One region of the Pantoea sp. X-Soil-TKNS-1280 genome, then DNA from elsewhere that is predicted to be linked to it. Evidence: predicted binding sites of a transcription regulator. Region 1 holds the regulator's gene; each other region holds the start of a gene.

Region 1 (3,526 bases):
TTGTCAGTTCCATGCTCGGTTGCCATCTGACGTAGCGACACTGTCGGCGAGAAGCGGACAAAGCTGTCGCGGCCATGCCAGAGAATGGCAAAGAACTTCTGTACACCGTTAAGAATGCGCAGATGTGGCGTCTGTTCACCCTGTACTTCACGGCCTGGTGCGCGTCCAAACATCACCGACACGGGCAGCATTTGCACATCCAGTTCGGGGTTGCTGCGATGCAGATCGAGATAGTCATGAAATAGCTTCACTGACTCCAGATTCGGCACGAAATAAGGGAAAACGCGCGGACCGTCGTGGATAAAGACATAGCGTGGCAACAACGTACCATCAATTTCCAGCGGTGTAAGCGGATCCGGCAGATCGTGTTTCAGACACTGCGAACGCAGTGTGAGTAGATCGGCCTTGGAATCGTAAGGCAGCACATATAGGATTGGCCGCGTTGAATCTAACCCATGTTCAGACACAGGATCCGACGGAATAGCCTTACTCTTTACCAAAATGGAGAGTGGTAAATTCAATAATTTATAATAAAGTTTACGCCAACCTGACATAGACAACTTTAAGCCTCTTGTTAGCAAAGCGCGGCAAGCATACCAGAAAGTGCCGCGAAGATCTGTGGCCGTGCCATTCCCGGCTGCCCAGACATTGACGTCAAAACGAGTAAAGGGTTCAACGACATGGCAAATAACGTCACCGGTATTCTCAGGATAGTGAAAGCTGCCGGTTATTCCTGGCAGGGATTGCGCGCCGCCTGGCAACATGAAGCGGCATTTCGCCAGGAGGCTATCGCCGCACTGGTGGCGATTGTGGTGGCATGCTGGCTGGATGTTGACGCAATCTCCCGCGTACTCATGATCGGTTCTGTGGTGCTGGTGGTCATCGTTGAGATTATGAATAGTGCCATTGAAGCCGTCGTCGACCGCATTGGTCAGGAGCGTCATCCGCTGGCCGGACGCGCGAAAGACATGGGGTCGGCTGCTGTATTGTTAGCTATCTTACTGGCTATTTTCGTCTGGATCGCGCTGCTTTGGTCGCATTTGCGATAAGGATTCCGGATTCATCAACTCGCTGATTTTTCCCTCAGTTTTGGTTTCCATTTCGCCAATACCTGTATATACTCACAGCGACTGTATAAACAACCAGGGGGCGGGATGAAAGCGTTAACCAGCAGGCAGCAACAGGTCTATGATCTGATTCGCGACCATATCAACCAGACGGGCATGCCGCCAACGCGTGCGGAAATTGCTGCTCAACTGGGCTTCCGCTCACCGAATGCGGCAGAAGAGCATCTGAAGGCTCTGGCACGCAAAGGCGTGATTGAAATCGTCTCCGGAGCGTCGCGCGGTATTCGTTTATTAATGGAAGAAGAAGCCAGTGAGGGGCTGCCGCTGATTGGCCGTGTCGCCGCGGGTGAACCGTTACTGGCCCAGGAGCATATCGAGGCTCACTACCAGGTTGATGCCAACCTCTTCAAACCTACCGCTGATTTCCTGCTGCGCGTTAGCGGCATGTCGATGAAAGATATCGGCATTATGGATGGTGACTTACTGGCGGTACACAAGACTCAGGAAGTGCGCAATGGCCAGGTCGTGGTGGCGCGCATTGATGATGAAGTCACAGTGAAACGCTGGAAAAAGCAGGGCGCGATTGTGCAGCTGCTGCCAGAAAACAGTGACTTCCAGCCGATTGTGGTCGATACCCGTGAACAGTCACTCACCGTTGAAGGGCTGGCGGTGGGTATCGTGCGCAACGGCGAATGGCTTTAATCCTTTAAATCCCCCACTACGGTAGCGCCTCTGCGCTGCCGTGGTTTGATTTGCCAAAATAACTGTAGCGCAGCACAAACCGGGACGGGCTGATGCAGCTGTTTTCCTCCTCTGATAAGACACTCTGGCGGCTGGCGCTGCCGATGATCCTTTCGAATATCACGGTGCCATTGCTCGGCGTGGTGGATACCGCGGTGATTGGCCATCTTGACAGTCCGATCTATCTCGGTGGCGTGGCAGTGGGTAGCACGGCAACCAGCTTCATTTTTATGCTGCTGCTGTTTTTACGCATGAGCACGACCGGACTGACTGCGCAGGCATTTGGTGCCAGCGATAAAACGGCGCTGGCGCGTGCGCTTACCCAACCGTTGCTTATCGCATTGATCGCAGGCGTGTTGTTTATGTTGCTGCGCACACCTGTCAGCAATCTGGCGGCTGCGCTAATGGGGGGCAGCGTTGCGGTACAGCAACAGGCGCAGCTGTTTATTCAGATTCGCTGGCTCAGTGCTCCCGCTACGCTGGCTAATCTGGTACTCCTGGGCTGGCTGTTGGGTGTGCAGTATGCACGTGCACCCGTTGTTTTGCTGGTGGTGGGCAACCTGGTTAATATTCTGCTGGATCTGCTGTTTGTGCTCGGTCTGCACTGGGGAGTGGCAGGTGCTGCTGCGGCTACAGCGCTGGCCGAATATGTCACCCTGGGTGTCGGGCTGTTAATGGTCGCTCGGGTATTAAAGCTACGTGGTATTGATTTCACCCTGCTAAAAGCGAGCTGGCGCGGTGGTGCCGCCCGCCTGTTTCGTCTCAATCGCGACATTATGTTGCGCTCATTTCTGCTGCAAATCTGTTTTGCTTCTCTGACGATCTTTGGCGCGCGCATTGGGCCGGATGTGGTTGCAGTCAACGCGGTTCTGCTGATGTTTCTCACTTTCACAGCTTACGCATTGGATGGTTTCGCTTATGCGGTTGAAGCCTGCTCTGGTGAAGCGGTTGGTGCGAAAGATCGCAGCCAGTTGTTGTTGGTCTGGCACGCGGCATGCCGTCAGGCGGGCCTGGTGGCGTTGCTGTTCGCCATGATGTATGCCCTGTGCGGGGTGCAAATTGTCGGGTTGCTGACCTCGCTGGACGAACTCCGCGAAGCCGCCGACCGTTACCTGGTGTGGCAGGTGGTGATGCCCCTGGTGGGGGTATGGTGTTATCTGCTGGATGGCATGTTTATCGGCGCGACGCGTGGCAGGGAAATGCGTAACAGCATGGCGCTGGCGGCGCTGGGTTATGGCCTGTCGTTGCTCACCTTACCCTGGTTGGGAAATCATGGTTTGTGGCTGGCGGTGACGGTATTTCTGGCATTACGCGGACTCACGTTGTGGCTGGTCTGGCGTCATCACTGGCGTCACGATAGTTGGTTTTCGCATAGTGGAATATAATTTGTTAATTACAGATTAATCCGTAAGTGTGCTATCTGATATTCATTGTCTACTATAATTATCCTTAACAGCGCAATTAAGTAGCGTGTTATATCGGTTTTTACCTTCAGGAAATGGGTATGCCGTCAACTCACTGGAAATGACATGGAGAACGGTTATGAACAAAGACGAAGCGAGTGGAAACTGGAAGCAATTCAAAGGGAAAGTGAAAGAAAAATGGGGCAAGCTGACTGATGATGATATGACCGTCATCGAAGGGAAACGTGATCAGCTTGTCGGTAAAATTCAGGAACGCTACGGCTACGCTAAAGACCAGGCCGAGCGTGAAGTGAA
Region 2 (3,526 bases), 950 kb from region 1:
ATCAGTGAACGTTCGGAGCGCAGGAAGCCTTCTTTATCGGCATCAAGAATCGCCACCAGCGACACTTCCGGCATATCCAGCCCTTCACGCAGCAGGTTAATCCCCACCAGCACGTCAAACTCACCCAGACGCAGGTCGCGAATGATCTCCATACGCTCCACCGTGTCGATATCCGAGTGCAGATAACGCACCTTTTCACCGTGCTCTTCCAGATACTCGGTCAAATCTTCCGCCATGCGTTTGGTCAGTGTGGTGACCAGCACACGTTCATTGATTTCAACGCGCTTACGGATTTCCGACAGCAGGTCATCCACCTGGGTGGTTACCGGACGCACTTCGAGGATCGGATCGAGCAGGCCGGTCGGACGCACCACCTGATCAATCACTTCATTACCGGATTTCTCCAGCTCGTAGTTACCCGGCGTGGCCGAGACATAGATGGTTTGCGGGGCCAGCGCTTCAAATTCTTCAAAGCGTAGCGGACGGTTATCCAGCGCTGACGGCAGGCGAAAGCCATATTCCACCAGCGTCTCTTTACGCGCGCGGTCACCGCGATACATGCCACCAATCTGCGGAATGGTGACGTGGGATTCATCAACCACCAGCAGACCATCGGCCGGGAGGTAGTCAAACAGTGTTGGCGGTGGCTCGCCCGGCCCACGTCCGGAGAGATAGCGCGAATAGTTTTCGATACCGGAGCAGTAACCCAGCTCGTTCATCATCTCGAGGTCAAACTGGGTACGCTGGGTAATGCGCTGTTCTTCCAGTAATTTATTGTTTTCCAGCAGCACCTGACGGCGTACCACCAGCTCCTTTTTGATCTCTTCCATGGATTGCAGGATGCGTTCGCGCGGTGTGACATAGTGGGTTTTAGGATAGACGGTAAAACGCGGCACCACCGAAACCACCTGGCCGGTGAGCGGGTCAAACAGTGACAGCCGCTCCACTTCTTCATCAAACAGCTCCACGCGCAGCGCGATATCGTCAGATTCGGCCGGGAAGACATCAATCACCTCGCCGCGCACGCGGAAGGTGCCACGCTGGAACACCTGGTCGTTGCGGCTATATTGCAACTCCGCCAGGCGACGCAGAATACTGCGTTGATCAATGATCATGCCGCGCGTCAGATGCAGCATCATTTTCAGGTAAAGATCGGGATCGCCCAGGCCGTAGATCGCCGAAACCGACGCCACCACAATCACGTCACGCCGTTCCAGCAGCGCCTTGGTGGCAGACAGACGCATCTGCTCAATATGCTCATTCACCGACGCATCTTTTTCTATAAAGGTGTCGGAGCTGGGCACATAAGCTTCTGGCTGATAGTAGTCGTAGTAGGAGACGAAAAACTCCACCGCGTTATCCGGGAAGAACTCCTTCATCTCGCCGTAAAGCTGAGCCGCCAGCGTCTTGTTAGGAGCCAGTACCATGGTAGGCCGGTTAAGATCGGCAATCACATTGGCCACGGTAAAGGTTTTTCCCGAACCGGTCACCCCCAGCAGCGTCTGATGCGCCAGGCCATCCTCCAGCCCCTCTTCCAGACGACGAATGGCCTCAGGCTGGTCCCCTGATGGTTTAAAAGCGGAGTTGAGTTTAAAGGCTTTACTCATGGTTTTGCGGTTCCTGCTGGAGAAGTCGGCGGGCAGGCTGCTAATTCTACTCTGCCAGCGCGAATTTGCCAGTAAAAAATACTGGATATATTTACATATATGCTGCACGATTACGGGGAGGCGTGGCGACTCGCCACAGTGCAATTTTAACAACGACAGGTAACACCTTGTGGTACAAGGTTATCCCCAGAAAGGAGATGCTTTTAACATTTGTCAATAGAGCGTCATAAAATTGCAGTCTGATGACGAGCAAGATAATTCTCAGGCTTGATTTTAACTAACATGTTGATTTATTAGAAAATCACTAAAAAGCCCAGTTTCTCAGCATAATGTATGCAGGCCGCGTATTTCCTCGCTTGCGCTCTGTTTTCAGTCTCTAATGCACAAGGTTATCCACAGGAATAGTGGATAACTGATGGCAGCCCCGCCCCCATCGCCTGTGCATAATTTTCTCCGGCTTGTCCTGACGTGCGAAAAAATTTTTTTTTGCGTTTATTTTTCTCACAACCCGCGCGGCATTAACTATTCTTTTTCCGTGCTGAGGGGGTCTGCTGGATGAAATTTCCAGTAAATAAGGCCACTTATTCCTGCCGGTTCTGCCTTATGCCAGATCGGCTGCACCAGAATCGTTAAGCATTCAGCACCGCTAAAGTGCAGCCTTTTTATCACTCCGTGGAATTGTTAAGCGTTACTCAACTTTTAAGCCTGATTTTTGCCCGCCATTGATGCATTTTTCATCGCATTGGCAACCTGGCCTGAGAATTGCAGGTTTATCGATAGAGCATTTGTAACAACTCACTGATGGTGAGAGTGGCAATGATGAATCGTGTTTGACTGTTTGCCAGACGACACAGAGCGGAAGCATTCAGGCTAATTATCTGGAAGGAGAATGTCAGATGCTGAGTTTACGTTCGGTGAATCAGTTTTACGGTCAAAACCATATTCTGTGGGATGTGGATCTGGATCTGCCGCCCGGCACCTGCACTGGCGTGCTGGGGAGTCCAGGGATGGGGAAAACCACGCTGGTCAACTGCATTATGGGGCGGCTGCCAATCAACAGCGGCTCGATGACATGGCAGGAAGATGGCTCGCCCCCCGAAGACTTATTGCTGCAACCGGCGGAGCAACGTGCACGCATGGGCATTGGCTATGTGCCTCAGGGACGTCATATTTTCTCGCAGATGAGCGTGGAAGATAACCTGCTGATTGCGTTGATGGCGGCGCAGGATGAGCGCAGCCGCGCTATCCCGGAAATGGTGTTTGATTTGTTCCCGGCGCTCTACTCACTGCGTCACCAGCGCAGTGGCGAGCTGCCGATGGATCAACAGCAGCAGCTGGCTTTGGCACGTGCCCTGGTGCTGCAACCGAAGCTGTTAATCCTCGACGAACCCACTGAAGGGATGTCACCCTGGCTCGAAGAGGAGATGGGCAACTTAATCCGCCGTCTGAACCGTGATTATGGCCTGACCATCCTGCTGCTGGAGCAACACGTCTCCTTTATTCGCCGCGTCGCTGACTACTTTCTGCTGCTGCATCGGGGTCGTAATGTGGCACAGGGCAAAGTGGCACAGCTGGATGATGTCACCATCAACAAATGGCTGACGGTGACCTGATAATGCCGGTTATTTTTGGCACAAACCGTAGCGGCGCAATTTATTGCGCCATGACAGCCGCGCGATAAATCGCGCCGCTACGGCAGCGTCAGGAAACGTCCGCACTCTGCCTGCTGAGCGTCATCCGTCAGGTATGGAATTTCGCCCAGGCAGGGTGCATCAATACGCTGACGCAGGGTTGCCAGATACTCATGGTGACGTTTGCCTGGTGGCTGAATATCATTAGCGATCCAGCCGGCCAGCGATAAACCACTGGCGCGCACGGCTGCGGCTGTCAGCATCGCATGGTTGATGCAGCCCAGTTTG
Region 3 (3,526 bases), 1.5 Mb from region 1:
AATGTTTCATTTTTATTGAATTCATATCCCACCCTGCCTAAGATGCCAACAGACCCGCATCGGGACCTATTCCTTCTTTAATCAAGAGGCCTGAGATGGACGTACGTCAAAGCATTCACAGCGAGCATGCTAAAACCCTCGATACCGCCGCCCTGCGCCGCGAATTTCTCATTGAAAACATTTTCACCCCGGATGATTACACCCTCACCTACAGCCACATTGACCGCATCATTATTGGTGGCGTGATGCCGCTTCAGCAGGCAGTCACCATTGGCAGTGAGGTAGGTCAGCAGCTCGGTGTGAGCTATTTTCTTGAGCGCCGTGAGTTGGGGGTGATCAATATCGGTGGCCCCGGCCTGATTGAGGTGGAGGGTAAAACCTGGGAAATCGGTCATCAGGAAGCGCTGTATGTCGGCCAGGGGGCAAAGCAGGTTATTTTCCGCAGCAGCGATGCCAGCCATCCGGCGAAGTTTTATTACAACAGCGCCCCGGCACACACCCGCTATCCCGATAAAAAAATCACCCTCGATGACGCCGTAAAAGCCACGCTGGGTGATGTTGCCACCTCTAACCGTCGCACCATTAATAAATTTATCGTGCCGGATGTGTTGCCAACCTGTCAGCTCACCATGGGGCTGACCCGTCTTGATGAGGGCAACCTGTGGAACACCATGCCCTGCCACACCCATGAACGCCGAATGGAAGTCTACTTTTATTTCGATATGGCCGCCGACAGCGCGGTATTCCATATGATGGGCCAGCCGCAGGAAACCCGTCATCTGCTGGTACATAACGAGCAGGCGGTGATTTCACCCAGTTGGTCGATTCATGCCGGTGTCGGTACCCAGCGTTATACCTTTATCTGGGGCATGGTCGGTGAAAATCAGGTGTTTGATGACATGGACCACGTCAGCGTCAGTGCGCTGCGTTAAAGCACGGGGAAATACCATGATTCTGAATGCTTTTTGTCTTGAAGGGAAAGTGGCGCTGGTCACCGGTTGTAATACCGGGCTGGGCCAGGGGATGGCGCTCGGACTGGCGCAGGCTGGCTGCGATATTATCGGAGTCAACCGTGCCGGGCCTGATGATACGGCAGAAAAAGTCATCGCGTTAGGTCGTCGTTTTTGGTCAATTCAGGCCGATCTCACTCAGCCGTCCACCGTGTCGCACATTGTGGAACAGGCGGTGGCACAGGCAGGTCACATTGATATTCTGGTCAACAACGCTGGCATTATCCGCCGTGAAGATGCCCTGAATTTCAGTGAAAAAGACTGGGATGATGTCATGAACATTAACAGCAAGAGCCTGTTTTTTCTCTCACAGCAGGTCGCCCGGCAATTCATTGCTCAGGGGCGTGGCGGTAAGATCATTAACATTGCCTCGATGCTGTCGTTTCAGGGGGGCATTCGCGTTCCTTCCTACACGGCGTCCAAAAGCGCGGTAATGGGGCTGACGCGGCTGATGGCCAACGAATGGGCGAAGCATGGCATCAATGTCAACGCCATTGCCCCCGGCTATATGGCGACGAATAACACGCAACAGATTCGCGATGATGAATCGCGCAGTGAAGAGATCCTCGCCCGTATTCCGGCCGGACGCTGGGGGATGCCGGACGATATGATGGGGCCAGTGGTGTTCCTCGCCTCCAGCGCTTCTGACTACGTCCACGGCTACACCGTGGCAGTGGACGGTGGCTGGCTGGCGCGCTAAGCCTCTCATTTCCCGCGTCATTCTGGCGCGGGTATCGTCTTAAATTCACGCCTGGTTACAGCGTCACATATTCTCATTCACTGGATAAATCCCTATACTGGATGCATCGACAGTTTGCAGCCAGGTTTTATCATGACGGCCGAAGGCCACATCATTTTCGCCATTGCCAGCGCTATTTTTGCCAAACGCGCCGAGCTGACACCCGTGATGGCCAGTGCCGACTGGTGGCATCTGGTGCCTGCTACGCTGCTGACCTGCCTGCTACCGGATATTGATCACCCTAAATCGGTGCTGGGACAACGACTGAGATGGCTTTCTCAACCGATTGCACGTGCCTTTGGTCATCGTGGCTTTACCCACAGTTTACTGGCGGTGGCGGTGAGTCTCTGGCTATTCCAGATTAATGTTCCCGCCAGCTGGCCGATTCCTGCCGATGTATTGCAAGGCATGACCCTCGGCTATCTCAGCCATATTGTCGCCGATATGCTCACCCCGGCGGGTGTTCCCCTGCTGTGGCCCTGCCGCTGGCGCTTTCGCCTGCCAGTGCTCAATAGCCAGAAAGGCAACCAACTGGAGCGCGCCCTGTGCCTGGCATTGGTGGGTTATGCCCTGTGGTTTCCACCCGGACTGCCATCTTTTGGTGCAAACGGCTGGCCGGAACAGTTGTTCAGCACGCTACAAAATGGCGTAGGTCGATTAATTAATAGTCACACCGCGCAATAATCAGACAAAAATCAGCATATTGTTATAATCAATTCCATTTGGATATAAGCTTGCTGTTTTATGAACTGATAACATGCCGCCATTCCTGCGAAGGAATCACCCTGTATTCCGCGCCCGCACATGCAGAGGCGCGGCAAATCTCTGGAGTAGAGCATGGATTTTCCCCTGATTATTAATCTCGTGGTGTTCGCCGCGTTGCTGGTGCTGCTGGCTCGCATCGGTAATGACCGCTGGAGCCTGTCAAAACGCGTCCTGACAGGCCTGGTCTTCGGCGTGCTGTTTGGCCTGGCGCTGCAGACCCTTTATGGTGAGAACAGCCCGGTGGTTAAAGCTTCGATTAGCTGGTTCAACATTGTGGGCAACGGCTATGTCCAGCTACTGCAAATGATTGTGATGCCGCTGGTCTTCGCCTCGATCCTCAGCGCGGTAGCGCGCCTGCACAATGCCTCTTCGCTGGGAAAAATCAGCGTCCTGACGATTGGCGTGCTGTTGTTTACCACCGCTATCTCAGCGCTGGTCGGCGTGATGGTAACCGGCCTGTTTGGCCTGAGCGCCGACGGCCTGGTTCAGGGTGCGCAGGAAACCGCACGCCTGAACGCAATTCAAAGCAACTACATTGGCAAAGTGGCCGATCTCACCGTGCCGCAGTTGCTGCTCTCCTTCATCCCGAAAAATCCGTTTGCCGACCTGACCGGTGCCAGCCCGACCTCGATCATCAGCGTGGTGATTTTTGCGGCATTCCTCGGTGTGGCCGCCCTGCAGCTGCTGAAAGATGACAAAGCCAAAGGCGAACGCGTGCTGGTTGCCATTGATACCCTGCAATCCTGGGTAATGAAGCTGGTACGTCTGATTATGAAGCTGACGCCCTACGGTGTGCTGGCGCTGATGACCAAAGTGGTGGCGGGTTCTAATCTGCAGGACATTATCAAGCTCGGTGGCTTTGTGCTGGCGTCGTACCTCGGTCTTGCCATTATGTTTGGCGTGCACGCGCTGTTGCTGTCCGTCAATGGTATCAACCCACTGCGTTTCTTCCGTAAAGTCTGGCCGGTGATTACCTTTGCCTTCACCAGCCGCTCCAGTGCAGCCAGCATTC
Region 4 (3,526 bases), 2.1 Mb from region 1:
ACGAGAGTGAAGTCAGACGTCTGTTGCAGGCTCGTATGGATGAACTGGCACAGCTGGTGGGGCAAACATCACGGCAGAAGTCGGTGATGGGCGCTTACGGCAAGCAAGGCAGCGTGCTGGTGCCGCGCGAATCGGTCTGATTTTTTACCCTCACGCAGCGGCAGTGAAAGATCATTTCCCCGCCGCTGCGTTTTTTTTCTGCTTTTATTGCTGCGCAACGCTCTGCGTCGGCCGCATAATTTCCGGCTCAATATTCTGAATCACCGCTTCATTTGGCCGCGCCGCCACTTCCTGTAAGGCCTGCTGACATTCCACTGTCGGGCGCTCCACTTTGCGCATGCGCAGACCATCGTAACGCAGCTCACCATTTTGCAGTCGCAGCGGCATCACGCGCACCAGACGCGTCACGTTGACCCACTGATCGTCAAAACGCGTCAATTTGCCCGGCTTGGCGATCACGCGTTGCCATTGACGACAATCCAGCGTATCCCCCTTAGCACCGATGATCAGACTCGCCATCGCCTGGTCACTGACAAGCTTGCTCTGCGGCCCTGTAGTTTGCCAGTAACCCTGCAATTCTGCCGGAGGCGGGGTTTTCACGGCGGCTTCATAGTTGTTAATCTGCGCACAACCGGTCAGCGCCAGCGCCGCCAGTATCATCCACTTTTTCATCTTCGGTCCCTACACTCGCTTCAATGGCGGCTACGTTATAATTTTTCCAGTGAGTTTCGCAAGCTATCTGCGCGCGGGTTGTTCGTATCACGCTCTTTTTCCGTCATAGAAGCGCGCCCGGGCGACAACCCGGCTGTGGCACGTTACACTACGCGCCGAGTCGATCAGCAGGAATTCCGCATGAAAACACCAGAACAATATTACGCCCAGGCGCGCGAGATGTTTTTTGCCGCCCACCCTGATTTCCAGTCCGCACTGGATGAACTGACGGAGCAGGATGCCCGGCAGGCGAGCATGACATTGGACGCCCTGCGCCAGTGGCACGCTGAACGTATCTACGCCGCATTTCTCCGTCAGAAAAATCTCGACGGTATGCTGTTTTCCATTCAACTCGCCGAGCCAGACAAGGACGTGGCGGCAACCGCTATCGAAACTTATCTGAAATCACACGCTACGGCGCTGGGAATGACGTGGGAAGAGTTCTGCATCAAAAACGAACTCTGACTCCACAGCACGATTTCATCTGGCCCTAAAAAGCTCAAAATGATCAGGATAAAGTTGTACAACTTAATAAAATCTGTATAACTTAATCTCACGACTTCGGTCGTAGATTGTCCTTGAACGAATGGTGCCTTTGCACCGCCTCTGGAGGTGTTGCTGGATTTCCACCTCCAGAGGTAAAATTTTTTTGCTACTCTTCGCGTTCAATCGCCTTCACTTCTACATAACGCGCCACGGCCAGCAGGCGGTTAATGTGCGTCAGCAACAGATCCACATCTGACTGCAAGAACTCCTGTGATGAGCGTGATGCCGTCACAATGGCGTCCTGCACCGTGTCACTGATGGTTAGCGAATTATCCTGTTTGGCCTGAATCAGCAGCGCAGCAATCAGCAGCGACTGTGCTTCCACCTGTGCCATGAGTTCTTTTGCTTCCACATCCATTTTTGCCATCTTGAGCAAAATATCGATGACCAATTGCCGCATGTTTACCCCCTGGAATGTAAAGTATCCTGATCAAAGATAATATTTTCGTCTTATCCCTTCCCGCCGCTTGATACTGTTTTTATTTACAGTAATATGACGCTCTGATTCATTAAATGGAATGCCCTGATGTTTGTGGAGCTGATTTACGACAAGCGCAACGTAGCGGGATTGCCCGGCGCGCGCGAAATGATTTTGCAGGAACTGGAAAAACGTGTGCAGCGGGTGTTTCCGGAAATTGAAGTGCGGGTTAAGCCGATGGAACGTAATGCCATCGAAACCGACATGAGTAAAAACGAGAAAGCCACCCTGGCACGTATCATCGAAGAGATGTTCGATGAGGCTGATATGTGGCTGGTGGCTGATTAACCACCAGCTCCATCGGCTTAGCTTTCCTGCTCACTATGATTGATGGCGATTTCCAGATCCTGAATCGCCTGATCAATATCATCCAGCAATTTTCCCTGCCTGTTGATCAACCCATCAAACCGGGTGGCATACTCTTTATCTTTATATTCACCCGCATCAAAGGCCAGCCAGTGACTGGAAAGCGTTTCAGTATTGGTTTGCGCGTAATGACGCATCTCTTTTAGCTGTGAGGTGACATCACGCAGGTAGTCAGTTTTGGTTTTGATTGCCTCTGAATCACTCATGCTATTTTCCTTTTTCTAAAAATTGCCAGTTTTAATAACGTGCGAATGATTAAAGTTAGTAGAAAATAGCGGTAACGCCTTAGGAATAATCGGAACTGAACGCAGATCAATGTCGGGCAAAAAACCCGCACAATGGCGGGTCAAATAAGACAAAACTACGGCAAAAATTACAACACGTCGGTCAAGTGATCGACGACAACCCTTCCGTTTACATCGGTTTGCGTAATGCGATAACTGACGCACCAGGAACGCTGGATACACATTTTATCAAACAGGGACACCCGCCCTTTATGTTCGCCATTCGCACCGATAATGCGCCATTCAGTAATATCTTCCTGACCGCGATTGTTAAGCCTTTGCATACCCTGTTCTACTAAGCGATCGCTATCATCAATCTTCAAATAATCACGCAACATTGTACTCACCTCCCGTTAACGAAGGTTACACTACGCTTTTTATTTGTCGTTTCAATCTAATTTTTTTATCGACAAGTGAGTAACAACCTGATGCAGAAAGAATCCGACTTGACGTAAACCCATCGCCACGTTCCAGCCGGTTAAAGGAGGGAAAGCAACGGCAAATATAAATCATCTGTCATATCGTCTTTTTCCGTCATCGCTCTGTTAATGTAGGTCACACAAAAATAATGCTGTGGAACCTGCCATGCTCTCAACCGTCCTTTATCGCAGCCATCTGTGCGACCATGTTCCGGTGAAAACCCTGGAAGATATGGTTGGTAAAGCCAATAAAAAGAATGAATTATCGGATGTAACGGGCATTTTGTTATTTGATGGTCTGCATTTTTTCCAGCTGCTGGAGGGACCGCCTGAAGCCGTACAGTCTATCTATGAGCGGATCTGTAAAGACGCGCGTCATGAGAACCTGGTGGAATTGTTGCATGACTATGCTCCCGCCCGCCGTTTTGGCAATTCCGGTATGGAGCTGTTTGACTTGCGCGAGCATGATAAGGCCACGGTATTGCAGGCAGTGCTGAACAAAGGGACCTCTAAGTATCAGCTTACCTTTGAAGATCGGGCGTTACGTTTTTTGCGTACCTTTGTCGAAGCCAGAGAAAAAGAAAACTATTTTGAAATTCCGCCGGCCAGCACCTGGGAATTTATCGCTGATAGCGGGGAAAAGGTGCTTATCGACGTTATTCCCGATCCCACTACGCAGTGCCACTTTGCCTTTCAACCGATTATCGACCCGTTCTCTCGCG

What was found. Region 1 encodes LexA, which represses DNA repair genes until DNA is damaged. Its sites were predicted from a motif close to TNCTGTATGTACATACAGNA; they were not measured.
Region 2: the regulator LexA is predicted to act here: its motif matches at 1,687-1,706, upstream of uvrB (excinuclease ABC subunit UvrB).
Region 3: the regulator LexA is predicted to act here: its motif matches at 1,806-1,825, upstream of AC6I8X_RS08585 (metal-dependent hydrolase).
Region 4: the regulator LexA is predicted to act here: its motif matches at 1,729-1,748, upstream of AC6I8X_RS11855 (DinI-like family protein).

What each region holds. Positions count from the first base shown of each region.
Region 1 covers NZ_AP035962.1:377,632-381,157, forward strand. The annotation lists gene plsB (glycerol-3-phosphate 1-O-acyltransferase PlsB) at 1-554, opposite strand, end outside; gene AC6I8X_RS01715 (diacylglycerol kinase) at 681-1,049, shown strand; gene lexA (transcriptional repressor LexA) at 1,155-1,769, shown strand; gene dinF (MATE family efflux transporter DinF) at 1,862-3,193, shown strand; gene AC6I8X_RS01730 (CsbD family protein) at 3,351-3,526, shown strand, end outside.
Region 2 covers NZ_AP035962.1:1,330,904-1,334,429, reverse strand. The annotation lists gene uvrB (excinuclease ABC subunit UvrB) at 1-1,607, opposite strand, end outside; gene AC6I8X_RS06255 (ABC transporter ATP-binding protein) at 2,504-3,220, shown strand; gene bioD (dethiobiotin synthase) at 3,298-3,526, opposite strand, start outside.
Region 3 covers NZ_AP035962.1:1,830,959-1,834,484, reverse strand. The annotation lists gene kduI (5-dehydro-4-deoxy-D-glucuronate isomerase) at 96-932, shown strand; gene kduD (2-dehydro-3-deoxy-D-gluconate 5-dehydrogenase KduD) at 949-1,710, shown strand; gene AC6I8X_RS08585 (metal-dependent hydrolase) at 1,843-2,433, shown strand; gene AC6I8X_RS08580 (L-cystine transporter) at 2,587-3,526, shown strand, end outside.
Region 4 covers NZ_AP035962.1:2,544,283-2,547,808, forward strand. The annotation lists gene fliT (flagella biosynthesis regulatory protein FliT) at 1-140, shown strand, start outside; gene yedD (lipoprotein YedD) at 205-672, opposite strand; gene AC6I8X_RS11845 (DUF6388 family protein) at 853-1,176, shown strand; gene iraP (anti-adapter protein IraP) at 1,364-1,657, opposite strand; gene AC6I8X_RS11855 (DinI-like family protein) at 1,784-2,023, shown strand; gene AC6I8X_RS11860 (hypothetical protein) at 2,041-2,307, opposite strand; gene AC6I8X_RS11865 (hypothetical protein) at 2,475-2,723, opposite strand; gene AC6I8X_RS11870 (diguanylate phosphodiesterase) at 2,971-3,526, shown strand, end outside.